DNA from 4 places in the Bradyrhizobium genosp. P genome. Region 4 is predicted to be linked to each of the others. Evidence: predicted binding sites of a transcription regulator. Region 4 holds the regulator's gene; each other region holds the start of a gene.
What was found. The regulator LexA, encoded in region 4, represses DNA repair genes until DNA is damaged. The targets are predictions, from matches to a motif close to TGTTCNNNNTGTGTTCNG.
Positions count from the first base shown of each region.

Region 1: a site for LexA is predicted at 1,833-1,850, ahead of uvrA (excinuclease ABC subunit UvrA). Genes of this name have one in related genera too.
Region 2: a site for LexA is predicted at 2,333-2,350, ahead of ACP2YO_RS40390 (ribonuclease T2 family protein). Genes of this name have one in related genera too.
Region 3: a site for LexA is predicted at 2,443-2,460, ahead of radA (DNA repair protein RadA). Genes of this name have one in related genera too.

Region 1 covers NZ_CP188195.1:4,925,083-4,929,292, reverse strand. The annotation lists gene ACP2YO_RS23865 (single-stranded DNA-binding protein) at 1-355, opposite strand, end outside; gene ACP2YO_RS23860 (outer membrane protein) at 933-1,694, shown strand; gene uvrA (excinuclease ABC subunit UvrA) at 1,940-4,210, shown strand, end outside.
Region 2 covers NZ_CP188195.1:8,413,839-8,418,048, forward strand. The annotation lists gene ACP2YO_RS40370 (ATP-binding protein) at 1-751, shown strand, start outside; gene ACP2YO_RS40375 (DUF3617 domain-containing protein) at 757-1,296, opposite strand; gene ACP2YO_RS40380 (hypothetical protein) at 1,341-1,640, opposite strand; gene ACP2YO_RS40385 (hypothetical protein) at 1,806-2,270, shown strand; gene ACP2YO_RS40390 (ribonuclease T2 family protein) at 2,426-3,088, shown strand; gene ACP2YO_RS40395 (23S rRNA (adenine(2030)-N(6))-methyltransferase RlmJ) at 3,261-4,121, shown strand.
Region 3 covers NZ_CP188195.1:5,579,191-5,583,400, reverse strand. The annotation lists gene purF (amidophosphoribosyltransferase) at 1-57, opposite strand, end outside; gene ACP2YO_RS27085 (CvpA family protein) at 93-722, opposite strand; gene radA (DNA repair protein RadA) at 894-2,375, opposite strand; gene ACP2YO_RS27075 (DUF5131 family protein) at 2,576-3,328, shown strand; gene ACP2YO_RS27070 (three-Cys-motif partner protein TcmP) at 3,331-4,158, opposite strand.
Region 4 covers NZ_CP188195.1:4,812,763-4,816,972, forward strand. The annotation lists partial or broken gene ACP2YO_RS23285 (ComEC/Rec2 family competence protein) at 1-781, shown strand, start outside; gene ACP2YO_RS23290 (hypothetical protein) at 778-1,005, opposite strand; gene ACP2YO_RS23295 (hypothetical protein) at 1,154-1,582, opposite strand; gene lexA (transcriptional repressor LexA) at 1,825-2,526, opposite strand; gene glp (gephyrin-like molybdotransferase Glp) at 2,768-3,979, opposite strand; gene ACP2YO_RS23310 (HAD family hydrolase) at 4,022-4,210, opposite strand, start outside.

The DNA.
Region 1 (4,210 bases), 110 kb from region 4:
CGCTGCGCCCGTCGAGCATGGTGAGGTTGGAATTGAAGCCCTGCAGCACGACCTCGGTCGAGTATTTCTCGACGCCGCTCTGGTCGGTCCATTTGCGGGTCTGCAACTGGCCCTCGATGTACACCTTGGCGCCCTTCTTCAGGTACTGCTCGGCGACCTTGCAGAGACCCTCATTGAAGATCACCACGCGGTGCCACTCGGTCTTTTCCTTGCGCTCGCCGGTGCCCTTGTCGCGCCAGGTCTCCGAGGTCGCGATGGAAAGGTTCGCGATCGGACGACCGTCCTGCGTCCGCCGGATTTCCGGATCCTTGCCGAGGTTTCCGACCAGGATCACCTTGTTCACACTTCCCGCCATCGCTTCATTCTCCACCAAAACCGGGCCAGCCGGACATCGGCCGCCACGTTCAACCTTCGCCACTTACTGCAGGCGTCGCGAACCTATACGCCGACGCCATCCCGCCGCCTCCGCGATCGCGCGGGCATACAGCGGTTATCCACATATAGCATCGCGGGCGCCAATGTTCCAGATTTGTTCTCCATAACCGGCCGTCCCGGAGGAGCGGCGATGGTGAGAGGGTGTAGCATTTGGGAGACGGTCTTTGCGGTTGAATCGGAGTAAAGTCCAAAGTTACGGACGCGGCGCTCGCGTCGATCTTCTAGATTTCAGCGCTTCGGGACCAACGAGAAGCGGACAAGTACTGACCACCCGAACGAAAGGCCGGCCTCGTGCCGGCCTTTTCCTTTGTGGCCGGCTGTTCTGCCCCGCCGGCCCACGGCACCATCGATCGTCGGCGAATCGGACATGGTTAAATCCTAATAAATCGTAAAATATTCAATGGAATCAAATTGATATCATATGTGTCGCGGGAGCCACGGTGATCTTCAACCCCTGATGGTAGGCTGCATTGCAGATTCGAAGCGGGATGGATCCCATGAAAAAGCTTCTTGTTGCAGCAGCAGCCCTCGCCGTTCTCAGTGTCCCTTCAGCATCCGCGGCTGACCTTGCCCCAGCACCGGTGGCCAAGGCTCCGACGCCGGCAGTTGTCGCTCCCGCGACAGACTGGAACGGATTCTACGTCGGTGTTCAGGGCGGCGGCGGATGGGGCACCAACAAGGAAAGGTTCCTTGGCGCGCCGAACGATCCGACCTTTGTCGGTACTCAGAATTACGACACCAGCGGCGGCTTCGTCGGCGGTGTGATCGGCTACAACTGGCAGGCTGGCCCCGCCCTGTTCGGCCTCGAGGGCGACTATCACTGGTCCGGAATCAATGGCCGCTCTGCTGTCATCAATATCGGACCACCCGATCTGCTCGACACCTACTACACCGCCTTGCGCAGCTTCGGCGATATCAAGGGCCGTCTCGGCTACGCCGACGGTCTCGCGCTGTGGTTCGTGAGCGGCGGTGCCGCGGTCGGCGACATCCAGCACCGTTACAGTGCCGGCCTCGCGCCTCCCTCGATCGCCGCGAGCGACACGCGCTGGGGTTGGACTGCCGGCGCGGGCGTCGAATACATGTTCGCGCCGAACTGGTCGGCCAAGCTCGAATACAGCTACCTCGATCTCGGTAAGGGCTCGATCCAGTACACGCCGGCGCCCGCCGACCGCTCGGACTGGAGCGACACCTTCCACACCGTGAAGGCGGGCCTCAACCACCACTTCAACTGGGGCGGCCCGGTGGTCGCGAAATACTGATACGCGCGACCCGATCGCGACGAAAAGGCCGGCCTTGCGCCGGCCTTTTTGCGTTGCTGGAACCCGTGCTGCTGACGGCTGCTGCCATCCGGCAAACTATCCGTTGATGGAATCAACACGGCACTGGAAATCCTTGGCCGTTCTTCCTACGTTCCAGTCTTCACCACCCATCGGCGCAAGGTCCCGGCATCACCGGCGATGCGCGCCCAAAAGGCGCACGCGTCACGCGCCCGGAAATTGCCGCTATGGACGAAGTGCTCAAGTCGAAGCGCCAACAGAACGGCTCCTCATCGCGCGCCATCACGATTCGCGGCGCGCGCGAGCACAATCTGAAGAACATCGACGTCGAGATTCCGCGCGACAAGCTCGTGGTGTTCACCGGCCTGTCCGGCTCGGGCAAATCCTCGCTCGCCTTCGACACCATCTATGCCGAGGGCCAGCGCCGCTACGTCGAGTCGCTGTCGGCCTATGCGCGCCAATTCCTGGAGATGATGCAGAAGCCCGACGTCGACCAAATCGACGGCCTGTCGCCGGCGATCTCGATCGAGCAGAAGACGACGTCGAAGAACCCGCGCTCCACGGTCGGCACCGTCACCGAGATCTACGACTACATGCGCCTGTTGTGGGCGCGCGTCGGCGTGCCCTATTCGCCGGTCACCGGCCTGCCGATCGAAAGCCAGATCGTCTCGCAGATGGTCGACCGCGTGCTGGCGCTGCCGGAAGGCACCCGCCTCTATCTGCTGGCGCCGGTCGTGCGCGGCCGCAAGGGCGAGTACAAGAAGGAGCTCGCCGAATACCTCAAGAAGGGTTTTCAGCGCGTCAAGATCGACGGCACCTTCCATGAGCTCGCCGAGGCGCCCACGCTCGACAAGAAATTCCCGCACGACATCGACGTCGTGGTCGACCGCATCGTGGTCCGCCCCGATCTGTCGCAGCGCCTGGCCGAAAGCTTCGAGACCGCGCTGAAGCTCGCGGAAGGCCTCGCTGTGATCGAATACGCCGACGCTCCGGCGGCGGCAGCCACCGAGGACAAGAAGAAGACCGCAAAGATCCATGACAAGAGCGGGCCCGAGCGTATCCTGTTCTCGGAAAAATTCGCCTGCCCGGTCTCCGGCTTCACGATCCCCGAGATCGAGCCGAGATTGTTCTCCTTCAACAACCCCTACGGCGCCTGCCCGGCCTGCGGCGGCCTCGGCGTCGAGCAGCATATCGACGAGGACCTCGTCATCCCCGATAAGGAGGCGACCCTGCGCAAGGGCGCGATCGCACCCTGGGCGAAATCCTCCTCGCCCTATTACATCCAGACCCTGACCGCGCTCGGCAAGCACTACAAGTTCACGCTCGACACCAAGTGGAAGGACCTGCCGAAGAAGGTGCAGACCGCGCTGCTGCATGGCTCCGGCGAGGACGAGATCAAGTTCTCCTACGAGGACGGGGTCCGGTCCTACGACACCAAGAAGCCGTTCGAGGGCGTCGTCACCAACATCAATCGCCGCTACCGCGAGACCGAGAGCGAGTGGGCGCGCGAGGAGCTGGCGAAGTATTTCTCCGACGTCCCCTGCGCGGGCTGCCACGGCTACCGGCTGAAGCCGGAGGCGCTCTGCGTCAAGATCGGCGGCAAGCACATTGGCGAGATCTCGGAGCTCTCGGTCCGGCGCGCCGGCGAATGGTTCGAGACCGTGCCGGAGGCGCTCAACGCCCAGCAGAACGAAATCGCCGCGCGCATCCTGAAGGAGATCCGCGAGCGGCTGACCTTCCTGCTCGATGTCGGCCTGAACTACCTGACCTTGGCGCGCGCCTCCGGCACGTTGTCCGGCGGCGAAAGCCAGCGCATCCGCCTCGCCTCGCAGATCGGCTCGGGGCTGACAGGCGTGCTCTATGTGCTGGACGAGCCGTCGATCGGCCTGCACCAGCGCGACAACGCCCGCCTGCTCGACACGCTGAAGCGGCTTCGCGACCTCGGCAACACCGTCATCGTCGTAGAGCATGACGAGGACGCCATCCTGCTCGCCGATTACGTGCTCGACATCGGCCCCGGCGCCGGCATGCATGGCGGCCACATCGTGGCCGAGGGCACGCCCGACCAGATCAAGCGCAATCCGAAATCGCTGACCGGCAAATACCTCACCGGCGAATTGTCGGTCGCGATTCCCGAGCGGCGGCCGCCGAACCATCGCCGCACGCTGAAGGTCATCAACGCCCGCGGCAACAATCTCAAGAACGTCTCGGCCGAGATTCCGCTCGGCCTGTTCACCTGCGTCACCGGCGTCTCCGGCGGCGGCAAGTCGACCTTGCTGATCGACACGCTGTACAAGGCGATCGCCCGCAAACTCAACAACGCCAGCGAAGGCGCCGCGCCTCACGATCGCATCGAGGGCCTCGAGCATATCGACAAGATCATCGACATCGACCAGTCGCCGATCGGCCGCACGCCGCGTTCGAACCCCGCGACCTATACCGGCGCCTTCACGCCGATCCGCGAATGGTTTGCCGGCCTGCCCGAAGCCAAGGCGCGC
Region 2 (4,210 bases), 3.6 Mb from region 4:
GGCCGATGCCGCCGAAAGCTTCGGCAAGGGCCGCGAGGCGCCGAATTTCCGGCCGCGCGGCGCGCGCGAGGTGCGGCGCGCCGCGCAGGCGTTCCTGGAAATGAAGGCGCGCATCGAGCGCTCGATCGAGCAGCGCACCGCGATGCTCGCCGGCGTGTCGCATGATTTGCGCACCATCCTGACCCGCTTCAAGCTCGAGCTCGTCCTGCTGGGCGAAGGTCCCGAAATCGACGCGATGCGCAAGGACGTCGACGAGATGTCGATGATGCTCGAAGACTATCTCGCCTTCGCGCGGGGCGATTCCGGCGAGATCGCCCAGCCGACCGACATGACGATGGCGCTGGAGGAATTGCGCTGCGACGCCGAGCGTCACGGCCATATCGCCACCGTGGCGTTCCACGGCCTGCCCGTCGTCACCGTGAAGCCGGCCTCGTTCAAGCGCTGCCTCGGCAACCTCGTGTCGAATGCGGCGCGCCATGCCAACACGATCTCGATCACCGGCCAGCGCGATCACCGCTATCTCACCGTGACCGTCGACGACGACGGCCCGGGCATTCCGGCTGACATGCGCGAAGAGGTGTTCAAGCCGTTCCTGCGGCTCGACGATGCCCGCAACCAGGACGAGGGCGAGGGCGGCACCGGGCTCGGCCTTGCCATCGCCCGCGACATCGCCCGCTCGCATGGCGGCGACATCATGCTCGGCGAAAGTCCGATGGGCGGCTTGCGCGCGGCGGTACGGGTGCCGGTGTAGCCGCTTCAGTTCTGTTTCTGCATCTGCTTCGGGATCAAGCTCTTCAGCTTGTCGACGTCGTGGACATTCATCTTGATGCCACCGGGCATCATGATGTCGCCGACCTTCTGGTCCGGCTTGCAGGCGCCGAGCCACTTCGCCTCGAGCGTCGTGACGTGATCGCCTTGTGTCGCGCCGCGCTCGCTGTGCGACGTCGACTTGACGGTATAGGCGGAATTGAAATCCCCGGTGATCTCGGAATGCGTCGTGATCGACGCATTGCCGAAGCCGCATTCGGAATCGCTGACATAACCGGTCGCGGTCTTCTGAATGTCCTTCTTGGAGCAGGCTTCCTTCGACAGCGGCGAGAAGGCGGTGCTCATCTCCTTATCGGTGGTCTCGTCGGTGCACTGCTGCATCGTCATTTCAGGCAGCGGCGAATTGGTCCGCACCATCTTCACTTCCCACAGGCCCGCCTTGCGGATCGGCAGATCGACCGCGCTGGCCGCGCCGGCCGACAACACCAGGCAAACTGCCGAACCAAATAATGCAAGCTGTCGCGTCATGGCGATTGGCTCCCGGCTGATCGGTTGCAGGATTCGAGGCAGTGTCAGTAGAGCGTTCGCAACGGCCGGTTCGCGGCGCCGTAGGGTACCCAGCGGCAGGCAAACGAGATGTAGCCGCCCGGATAGGCCTGCACGGCGAGGAATTTTGCCACCTTGCCGTAGGAAGCGCAGTGATCGACGGCAAGCTGCCGAGCATCGGTCTGGGCGGCCAGCGTGTAGGCAATTATACCGCCGGTATCATTCGCCTTGAACGGCGGCACCGGCTGCAACCAGTCGGCCCGCGCCGGCGCAATGGCCAGCATCCCGCAAACGGCAACCAGGCACGCGGCCATCATCCTTCGCATCGCAGACTCCATTTCGCTTGCCAACAACATAGAGTGCGCCGGTGGCCATGGAAAGAACGAGCCTCTCTCCGAAGCGGACTTCTCCTCAGGTGTTGCCGCGCTGCACTTGACCTCGCCGGGCCTTCGCGGCACCGTCCGCCGCATCGGATCATCGGGCGGACTCCCATGCGCAACCTGTTCATTTCTCCCAAAAAACTCGGCCTCGGCGCCGCGCTCATGTTCGGGCTGCTGGCTTTTGGGGGCACGGCGCAGGCCGCAAATCCGTTCGAGCTGAATTTCTGGCTGTCCGGTCCGCGCTATGACGGCCGCGTGGCCCCGTGCGAGTCGGCCTTGTCGACCATCAGCTCGCAGTTCCACGAGAAGGAAGCCACCTTCTGGAATTCGCCGCTGGTGATCACCGGCTACGGCCGGATCCACGAAACCGCGTTCCGTCCCTGGCAGTCCGACAATATTCCGCGCCGCTATTGCGCCGGCGACGTGATGCTGAGCGACGGCAAGACGCGCACGGTCCACTACTCGATCATCGAGGACGGCGGCTTCGCTGGCTTCAACCAGGGCGTCGAATGGTGCGTCACGGGGCTCGATCGCAACTGGGCCTACAACCCTTACTGCCGAGCCGCGCGGCCCTGATCTCCTGCCAGACTGCCGAGAATTGCTTGCGCCTGCCTCCTCCAAGGAGCAGGCGGCTTTTTTGTTCTTGAAATGTTCCGATCTCCTGTTAGGTTCGACAGGGTCGAGTTAGGGAGCGTTTGATGCCTCGGTTGGTCACAATTTCCCGATTTCTGATGTCGCTTGCAGCCATCGTCCTGGTCTTGGCCTCCGCCGGCATGGCGTCGGCCCAGGACCGCCGGCAGAACGCACCGGGCGAGTTCGATTACTATGTGCTGTCGCTGTCATGGTCGCCGTCCTTCTGCGAATCGGCCAGCGAACGCGGCAACAACGGCCGCGGCACGCAGGCGCAGTGCGGCGGGCGGCCGTTCTCCTTCGTGGTGCACGGCCTGTGGCCGCAGTATGAACACGGCTTCCCGGAGTACTGCCAGCGGCCCTCGCCGCGCCTTGGCCGCAACATCATGACTTCGATGCTCGATCTGATGCCGGCGCCCGGGCTGATCTTCAACGAATGGGACAAGCACGGCACCTGCTCCGGCCTCGACGAACGCGCCTATTTCGAAACCGTCCGCAAGGCACGCGCCGCGGTGAAGATCCCTGAGGAATTCCTGCAATTGTCGGAGCCGAAGACGATCGCGCCCGACGATTTGGAAGCGGCGTTCATCAAGGCCAATCCGGGGCTCAGCAATTCGGCCATCGCGGTCACCTGCGACCGCAAGCGGCTCAGCGAAGTGCGGATCTGCCTCTCCAAGGAGCTGCAATTCCGTTCCTGCGAGGAGATCGACCGCCGCGCCTGCCGCCGCGACGAGGTGCTGATGCCGCCGATGCGCGGCGGATAGCTTCCCTCTCCCGTCATTGCGAGGAGTTCGCGACAAAATTGCCAAGCGATTTTGCGCTGAAGCGACGACTCGCCGCGGAAGCCTCGGCGAAGGCGGAAGCAATCCGTTCTTTCCTCGTGGTGAGACATGGATTGCTTCGCTCCGCTCGCAATGACGTGGTAACTGCTATCTGATGAACTACCGTCACGCCTTTCATGCCGGCAGCTTCGCCGATGTCATCAAGCACATCGTGCTGGTGCGCATGCTCACCTACCTGCAGGAGAAGCAGGCGCCGTTTCGCGTCATCGACACTCACGCCGGCGCCGGACTCTACGATCTCACATCGAGCGAAGCGCAGCGCGGCGGCGAATGGCTCACCGGCATCGCGCGGCTGATGCAGGCGCGCCTGTCCGACAAGACGTCGCCGCTGGTCACGCCCTATCTCGACATCGTCAGAGCGTTCAATCCAAAGGCCGAGTTGAAGTCCTATCCCGGCTCGCCCTTGATCGCGCGCGCGCTGTTGCGACCGCAGGACCGCCTCACCGCCTGCGAGATCGAGCAGACCGCGCGCAGGCAACTGATCGACGCGCTGCGGCGCGACACGCAGGCCCGCGTCGTCGATCTCGACGGCTGGACGGCGCTGCCGGCGTTCGTGCCGCCGAACGAGCGGCGCGGTCTGGTGCTGATCGATCCGCCGTTCGAGGCCAAGGATGAGTTCGAGCGGCTGGCCAAGGGCTTTTCGGAAGCGTTCGCAAAATGGCCGACCGGCATGTACCTGATATGGTATCCCGTAAAAACACGGAGGGCGACCGACGAACTCGCCCGCAGCGTGGCCGCAACAGCAGCAACGAGCCGGCCGCCCGGCAAATGTTTGCGCCTTGAATTCAGTGTTGCGCCGCAGGAAACCGGCAGCGGCCTCGTTTCCACCGGCCTTTTGATCGTGAATCCGCCGTGGACGCTCGCCAACGAGTTGAAGATCATTCTGCCCGAACTCGAGAAGCCGCTTGGCCAGGGCGGTGCTGCCCGCTTCAGACTCGAGACGCCCAAACCATAATCCGGCACGCCTGCTGAAAAATGTGCGTAGGCAATCTGCGCGGAAGCGTATTATGCTCATCCTGTTACGACTGGCTTTACGTTCCGCTT
Region 3 (4,210 bases), 770 kb from region 4:
GCCGAGGGCGAGGTCCAGTTGGTCGGCGTGATCGGAACTGGCTTGCATCTCGTTCATCGCCTCTGGTTGGGGCCCCAAGTCAGACCCAAAAGTTACTGGCCCGCCGGTTTCTCGATCAGCTTTTTGAGGCTGTCGCGAGCGGGTTTGCTATAGCCGTCGCCCGACGCAGGCGCGGCCTGATCGGTATCGGCAAAATCATCGTCGGGCTTATTCTTTTTGAATTTCTTTAAGATGGTGTTCTCGGGGTCGTCAGGCAAGAGCGACATCAGCCAATCCCCGGTTCCTTGCAGCACCACCCGGGATTTCGCCCCGGTCACCCAGTCGGGCCGTTGCTTGTCCGGGACCAGCCAGCTGAAGAACATGAACGCCACGACCACGATCAGCAGGCCGCGGGCGAGGCCGAACAGGAAGCCGAGGGTGCGGTCGAGCGCGCCGATCCGCGAATCCAGGATCATGTCTGAAATCCGCACCGTGATGATGGAGACCACGATCAGGGTGCCGATGAAGACGCCGGCCACCACGACCGCCGCTGCGATCGTGTCGTTGTTGAAATAAGTCTTGGCGGTCGGCAGCAGCTTCGAGAAAGCATACAGCGTGACCAGCGCCGCGGCGCCCCAGGCGGCGATCGACAGGATCTCGCGCATGAAGCCGCGCACCATGGCAAGCAGGCCCGAGATCAGCATCACCCCGAGCAGGACGAGATCGAGTATCGTTATCGGCATCGGCTGGTCAGGTCCGCTGGTACGTTCAGGTACGCTGTTTAAAGCTCTCGCGAATCGGCAAACTCGGTGCCGTCCTAACTGAAGCGCGTCGGGCGCATCCGGCAAGGCCGGACGGCAACCTTTCCCGCGCGGCGGATGTATAGCGGCGGGGCGCTGATACGTCACGCCGCTTTAGCTGTTCTCGCGACGGAATCGGGCCGGTGTGGCATTTTTCTCAGTCGCTTCAGGCTCCCGTGACGCCGCCTGGTCGCCTCTTGGCGTACCCCGACCGCCCCGAGGGGTCCCGCGCGCGGCGATTTCGGCAACCAAAGTGGTCAGATTGCCGACGCTGTTGAGGATGAGACCGGCATCGCCGCCGACGTCGCCACGGGCCGATTCGGGCAGGATGGCGCGGCCGAAGCCGAGCTTGGCGGCTTCCTTCAGCCTCGCCGACGTCTGCGCCACCGGGCGGACCGCGCCGGAGAGCGAAATCTCGCCGAAATAGACCGCATCCGTCGGCAACTGTGCGTTCACCAGCGACGACACCAGCGCCGCGGCCGCGGCCATGTCGGCTGCGGGTTCCTGAATGCGCAGGCCGCCGGCGACATTGAGGTACACGTCGTGCCCAGAGAGCTTCACCCCGCAATGGGCCTCCAGCACCGCCAGCACCATCGACAGCCGGCTCGGATCCCAGCCGACCACGGCGCGCCGGGGCGTGCCGAGCGAGGTCGGCGCCACCAATGCCTGCAATTCGACCAGCACCGGGCGGGTGCCCTCGATGCCGGCAAACACCGCTGTGCCGGGGCTTCCTTGGTCACGTTCAGACAGGAACAATTCGGAGGGGTTGGTGACTTCGCGCAGGCCCAGCCCCGTCATCTCGAACACCCCGATCTCGTCGGTCGCGCCAAAGCGGTTCTTCACCGCGCGCAGGATGCGGAATTGTTGCGAGCCTTCGCCCTCGAACGACAGCACGGCGTCGACCATGTGCTCGACCACGCGGGGGCCGGCGATCTGGCCGTCCTTGGTGACGTGGCCGACCAGGATGATCGCGGCGCCGGTCTTCTTGGCAAATCGTATCAGCGCCTGCGCGGAGGCGCGGACCTGGGTCACGGTGCCGGGCGCCGATTCCACCGTGTCGGTCCACATGGTCTGGATCGAATCGATCACGATCAGGCGCGGCACGGCGCCTTCCGAGAGCGTCGAGACGATGTCCTCGACCGAGGTCTCGGCTGCCAGCTGCACCGGCGCATCAGCGAGCCCCAGCCGCTCGGCCCGCAGCCGCACCTGCGCCACCGCCTCTTCGCCCGATATGTAGACCGCGCGATGCCCGGCGCGCGCCATCATGCTGGTGGCCTGGGTCAGCAGCGTCGATTTGCCGATACCGGGATCGCCGCCGACCAAAAGCACCGAGCCGCGCACGAAACCGCCGCCGGTGACGCGATCGAGTTCGGCCATGCCGGAGGAGGTGCGCGGGGCATCCTGGCTTTTGCCGGTCAGGCTTTCCAGCGCGAACGTCCGCCCCTTGCGCCTGGAGCGGATCGAGACCGGCACCGAGCCGGTGGCGTCTTCCTCGGCCAGCGTATTCCACTCGCCGCAGGACTCGCACTTGCCTTGCCAGCGATTATACGCCGCGCCGCAGTTCTGGCAGACAAAGGAGAGGGTGGATTTGGCCATTGGGGAATCAATTGAGAGGAAGCGGCTTGTCATATACGTGGCCAGCAACGCGTGGCGCTAGCTTGATCGTTCTTATTTTGTTCTTTAACCTGATTTCCTCCCCACGTCAAAGGGTTCGGAAGGCGACAGGAATCCTTGGGTAAGAAGTTTTCGTTACCTTGCTTGCACGCGCCACATCCAAGTTGAGTTGGGAGAATCCAATGGCTGAGACATCAATCGAGTGGACTGACGCAACTTGGAATCCTGTGGCCGGCTGCACCGTACTCACCGCAGGCTGTACGAACTGCTACGCGATGCGAATGGCGGCAAGGCTTGAGGCAATGGGCACTCAGAAGTACCGCGGTCTGACCCGGAAAAGTGGAAAACGTGCCGTATGGACCGGTAAGATTCGTTTGGATTACGCATCGCTGGACACACCCAAGACGTGGTCGAAGCCGCGAAAGGTGTTTGTGAATTCAATGTCCGATTTGTTTCACGATGACGTTCCGATTGAATTCATTGCTCGGGTTTGGGACGTCATGAAGGACACATCCCGACACACCTATCAAATCCTTACAAAGCGTCCCGAGCGCATGGCTATGGTTCTGGCTCAAAGACAGTTCGAAATCCTCCCGAACGTCTGGCTCGGCACCAGCGTTGAAGATAATCGTGTCCTCGCTCGTCTGGACGCGATCCGGCAGGTGCCTGCTGCGGTCAGGTTTGTTTCCCTTGAGCCCTTGATCGGGTCCGTAGCGGAAGGCGATCTGACCGACATCCACTGGGCGATCGTCGGTGGAGAAAGCGGCCCGCGCGCTCGCGAGATGCGACCTGAATGGGTCGACGAGATCGAGGCGATGTGCCGTGCTTCTGGAACGGCTTTCTTCTTCAAACAATGGGGTGGAAAAAACAAGAAAGCCGCCGGTCGTGTACTGAACGGCAAGACATACGATGAGATGCCTGATTTACGGCCGTAGTCTCATCGGTATTTATTAAAGATTCCCTCGATGATCTTTTGCGCAACCGGCTTCTGTGAAGCAAAGAATAAGTAGTACACAACCGCGTTGGTACTGTTTTTCATCGGCAAGGGCTCAGGGACGAACTGGAATCCAGCTACTTTGCGCAGCCTTTCCTGAAAAGCGCGTACGATAGCCTCATTGCTTTGCTTTACGATGTCTGGTGCACCGAACAAGTTGCCTTGCGGATGTTCTGCGTAGGCCGTTTCTCTCCAAGTTTCGTCGCCCCAAAAGCGGTTCATCCGATCTATGCCATCCCTCGGAACGGCATCGGGGTTCCGCCAAATCGCATTCCTATTCATGTCCATCACTGGGAAGTTCAGAAACATGTCAACGGCGTGAGACTGGCCTGCCATCTCCATCGCGCTCCATTCCAAGTGAAGACCGTAGGGATCAAAGAGGCAGAGCGCTCGCTTGAAGTGCTCGTATCTGATCGTTGGCAGAAGGACCTGCGTGAGATATTTGGAAGCGTCGCCTGTTTCGATATGGACGTCACCGCGATTGGCACACAGCCGTCTTAAGTGCGCTGTTTTGTGTGCGTCCATATCGATGAAAAAGAAACCATCGAAGGGGGGCGTCGTTTTTAACGCACGCGCTGGGCTGCCGTCGATCGGTCCACCACTTCGCTTTGAGATGTGGACGCCGGCGCCACTGAAAGCGTCGACGTAGAGTTTCTTCAAACCTTTCTGGTTGGCAAAGGCGCTCGTATAGGCTGATCCGTATTTTTCAACGATCTCGAGCTTTAGCTCAGACCAGATTCCAACCTCATCAAACTTAAATGATACCGCCACGGACGCCAATCATCGTTTGCCGCTCGGCATAGAATGTTTCGCGAGCAGCTTG
Region 4 (4,210 bases):
GCCGTTCGGCTTTGACGGCGTGTTCTGGTGGCTCATGGGCCTCGGCATCGACTGGATGATCGTGGTGACGCAGTGGGTCGCCGCGCTGCCGGGTGCGGTCGGCCGCATGGCGGCGTTCGGCACCGGGCCCATGATCCTGGCGAGCGTGGGGCTCGTCCTGCTCGGGCTGCTGCGTACCCCGCTGCGCTGGTCGGGCGCGGCCCTGCTTCTGGTCGCGACAATCTGGGCGGTAAGGGTGCCGCAGCCAGATGTCCTCATCTCCGCTGACGGCCGCAACGTCGCGGTGCGAGGCGGCGACGGGCGGCTGCATCTGATGCGGAGCGCCAAGGACGCCTTCCTCGTCAAGGAATGGCTCGCTGCGGATGCCGATGCGCGCACCGCCGCCGATCTCTCGCTGGCAGACGGCGTCTCCTGCGACGACAGCGGCTGTGTGACCGCGACGGGCGCCGGTGGCGGCTTCGTCGCGCTGGCGACGCGGCCCGAGGCGCTGGTGGATGATTGCGAGCGCGCCATGCTGATCGTGACCGCTCGGTCGACGCCACAGGACTGCGCGGCGTCCGTGATCGATTCCGAGCGGCTGCGGCGCCACGGTGCGCTGATGCTGCGCCGTGTCAGTGACGGCTTTGCCATCGACGCGGTCAAGCCTGGTGGCATCGACCGGCCGTGGTCGCCGGCGGTTTCCGGCGATACCGAGAGCGAAACGATGTTGCGGCTGCCCGGCGCGACGCGGCCTGCGGTCGATGCGACCCCGGCGGAGGCGGATGTTCAGGGCGACGATTAGGGGTGGTCGGGCGAGGGCGTCGCCGGAATTTCGAAGGCGCCGAGATGGTACTCGTCGGAGTCGGGGCCGGCGTCGGGCAACTTGACCAGGGTGAAGGCGGCTTCGGGAAATTGCTGCCAGACCTTGAGGTCGTCGGCGGTGACCGTGAGCCAGCCGAACCGGAACATGTACCGGCCCGGCTCCGTGACGCGTCCAGCCTTTTGCCAAGTGACCTTGTCGACCACCGCGCGTGTCCTTCTCAGCGCGAGATGATGCGCCAAGGCGCTGTTGGACGCAAATCCCCAATTGCGCCCCGGAACCCTAAGTCCGGGGTCGCTCGAAATTGCTTTGGTCACCCGCCGCGAGGCGGTTCATCCTGCGGCGCTGATGGTCTCAACCCAAAAATAGCGACGCAAATGCAGAGGGCCGCCGCTCCAAGACCTTGGGCTTCTGTTCGACGGTCGGCTGAACCGCCGGCAGCTGCAGCACGGTCACGCGCTGCCCTTCGCAGAGCTGCGTCACCAATATGCGATTGCCGTCGGGGAATTCGACCGCGTCATGATGGCGATCGGGAACGTCGGGCTCGACCTCGTTGAACACGCCGACGCGGTAGCCGATCGTCTTGGTCCAGATCCAGCGGCTATCGTAGCGGACGTTTTCAGCGAAGGCGAGCTCGGTGCCCGGACGCATGCAGACCGCGACGGCCGGATCATGCTCCGAGGCAAAGCCGCGGGTCGACGTGCCGCGGAAGGTCGTGGTGATCAGCGTCTCTCCGACAACGGCGGGACGCGATGCCACAGCGTGCAGACTATAGTCACACATCGGATGGCTCCTCATTTCGAGATAGCGACCCGTGCCTCCCCTTGAGGCGCAGGCCTCTACCAGAGTGGACGATAGCGAAACAGTCTTTTCCCGTTTCTGGGCGATTGTACGACTGGCCGCCCAGGAGCTCCGATCACAAACGCGCTACAGCGCGCGGGAGGTATCGGAGCGCGTCCAGAGAAGCAACGCGCTGCGCTATCCGCCAAGCAACTTGCCGATGTGTCGCTCGTTCCTCGACGCCGTCAGTATTTGCGATAGAGCCCGATCAGCTTGCCCTGGATCCGCACCCGGTTCGGCGGCAGGATGCGCACTTCATAGGCAGTGTTGGCCGGCTCGAGCGCGATCGAGGCGCCACGCCGGCGGAAGCGCTTGAGGGTGGCTTCCTCTTCGTCGATCAGCGCCACCACGATGTCGCCGGTGTCGGCGGTGTCGTTGCGCTGGATCAGCGCCATGTCGCCGTCGAGGATGCCGGCATCGACCATGGAGTCGCCGCGCACTTCCAGCGCGTAGTGTTCCCCGGAGCCGAGCATGTCGGGCGGCACACTGATGGTGTGGCTGCGGGTTTGCAGCGCCTCGATCGGCGTACCGGCCGCAATCCGGCCCATCACGGGGACGGCGACCGGGCGGTTGCCGTCATCCTCGGCGCCAATCGGTGCGCTCGAGCGCTTGCCGAGCGTGCCTTCGATGACGCTGGGCGTGAAGCCGCGCCGGCCATTGCCGCCGCCGGAGAGCTCGGGAAGCTTGATCACCTCGATGGCGCGGGCGCGGTTGGGCAGGCGGCGGATGAAGCCGCGCTCCTCGAGGGCGGTGATGAGGCGATGGATACCGGATTTCGAGCGCAGATCGAGCGCGTCCTTCATCTCGTCAAACGAGGGCGGCACGCCGGCCTCTTTCAGACGTTCGTTGATGAAACGCAGAAGTTCGTACTGTTTGCGCGTGAGCATCTCGAGCATTCCCCCGGTTGATAGCGTCGTTCGATTCCGAGACATCAGAAGAAAGCCAGGTCTCGGAAGCGCTAAACTCCGAGATGGACTCCCATTCATAGACACCAGTACTCGAAACAAATCATGAACGGACACTATATGTTCGATATGTGTTCCGCAACCACTTAATTTCAGGTGAACGTAGAGCTGAGCGTGGAGCTGAACGTAACAGCCGTTCCCGATGCGCGGTTCGCGCGCAGCGTCACTCCGGCATCGTCAGGATCTCGCACGGCGCGCCTGTAACGGCGGCCGGCGCGAACGGCGGACGGATCAGAAGTGCCCGTGCCGCAGCGAGATTTCCCAACAGCGAACTGTCCTGCTGCAGGACCGGCGTCGCGATCAGCGTGCCGTCGTCGCGCTCCTCGAGCCGCGCGCGCAGATAGTCCTCGCGCTGGTCGTTGGCGGCAAGATCGCGGCCGAGCACGGCGCTCTCGCGGACATGATGAATCACCTTGCGTCCGTTCAAAGCCCGAATCAGCGGCACCAGAAACAGGAAGGCGCAGACATAAGACGACACCGGATTGCCGGGCAGGCCCATCACCCGCATCGAACCCAACCGCCCGTGCATCATCGGCTTGCCGGGCCGCATCGCGATCCGCCAGAACGCCATGTCGACGCCCTCGGCCTCCAGCGACTGCTTGACGAGATCGTGGTCGCCGACCGAGGCGCCGCCGGTGGTGATGAGTATGTCGGCGTCCGCCTCGCGCGCCCGGCGGATTCCTGAGGTGGTCGACGCCACGGTGTCGGCGGCGATGCCGAGATCGACGGTCTCGGCGCCTTCGGCGCGCGCCAGCGCCCGCAGCGCATAACCGTTGGAATAGACGATCTGACCCGGGCCGGGGCGGGAACCCGGCATGACAAGCTCATCGCCGGTCGCCAGCACCGCGACCTTCGGACGGCGGCGGACGGCCAGTTCCGGATAGTTCATCGCGGCGGCGAGCGACAGCGCGCGGTCGGACAGAACGCTGCCGCCTGCCAGCATTACGTCGCCTTCGTGGAAATCCACCCCGGCGACGCGGATATGCCGACCTTTGGCGGCGGCCTCCGTCAGGGTGATGTGGTCGCCGTCAGCCTTGGTATCCTCCTGGATGATGATCGCGTCAGCGCCATCGGGGATCACGCCGCCGGTAAAAATCCGCACCGCTTCGCCGGCGCCGACTGTTCGCTCGAACGGCCGGCCGGCCGCGACCTCGCCGATCACCTTCAGCCGGGCCGAGAGATCAGCTGCGTCGGCTGCGCGCACCGCGTAACCGTCCATCGCCGACATCGGCTGCGGCGGCTGGGTGCGCCGCGCCGCGACGTCGCGTGCCAGCGTGCGGTGATAGGCGGTATCGAGCGCCACCATCTCCTCGGGCAGCGGCTCTGCGCTGGCGAGAATGGCGGAGAGGGCATCGGCAACCGGCATCAGTGCCACGGGCAGGACCTCCTAAATCCAAAGTGCCTAAATCCCAAATGCCTAAATCCCAAGTGCGGCGAGCGCCCTTGCCACGTCATCCGTCGATGTCACGTGGACGGCGTGAAGGCCGCGCGCCCGCGCACCTTCGATATTGGCGGCGGAGTCGTCGAAGAAAAGGATCCGCGACGCCGGCACGCCGATCGCTTTTACCACATGATCATAGGCTTCCGCGTCGGGTTTTCTGAAGCC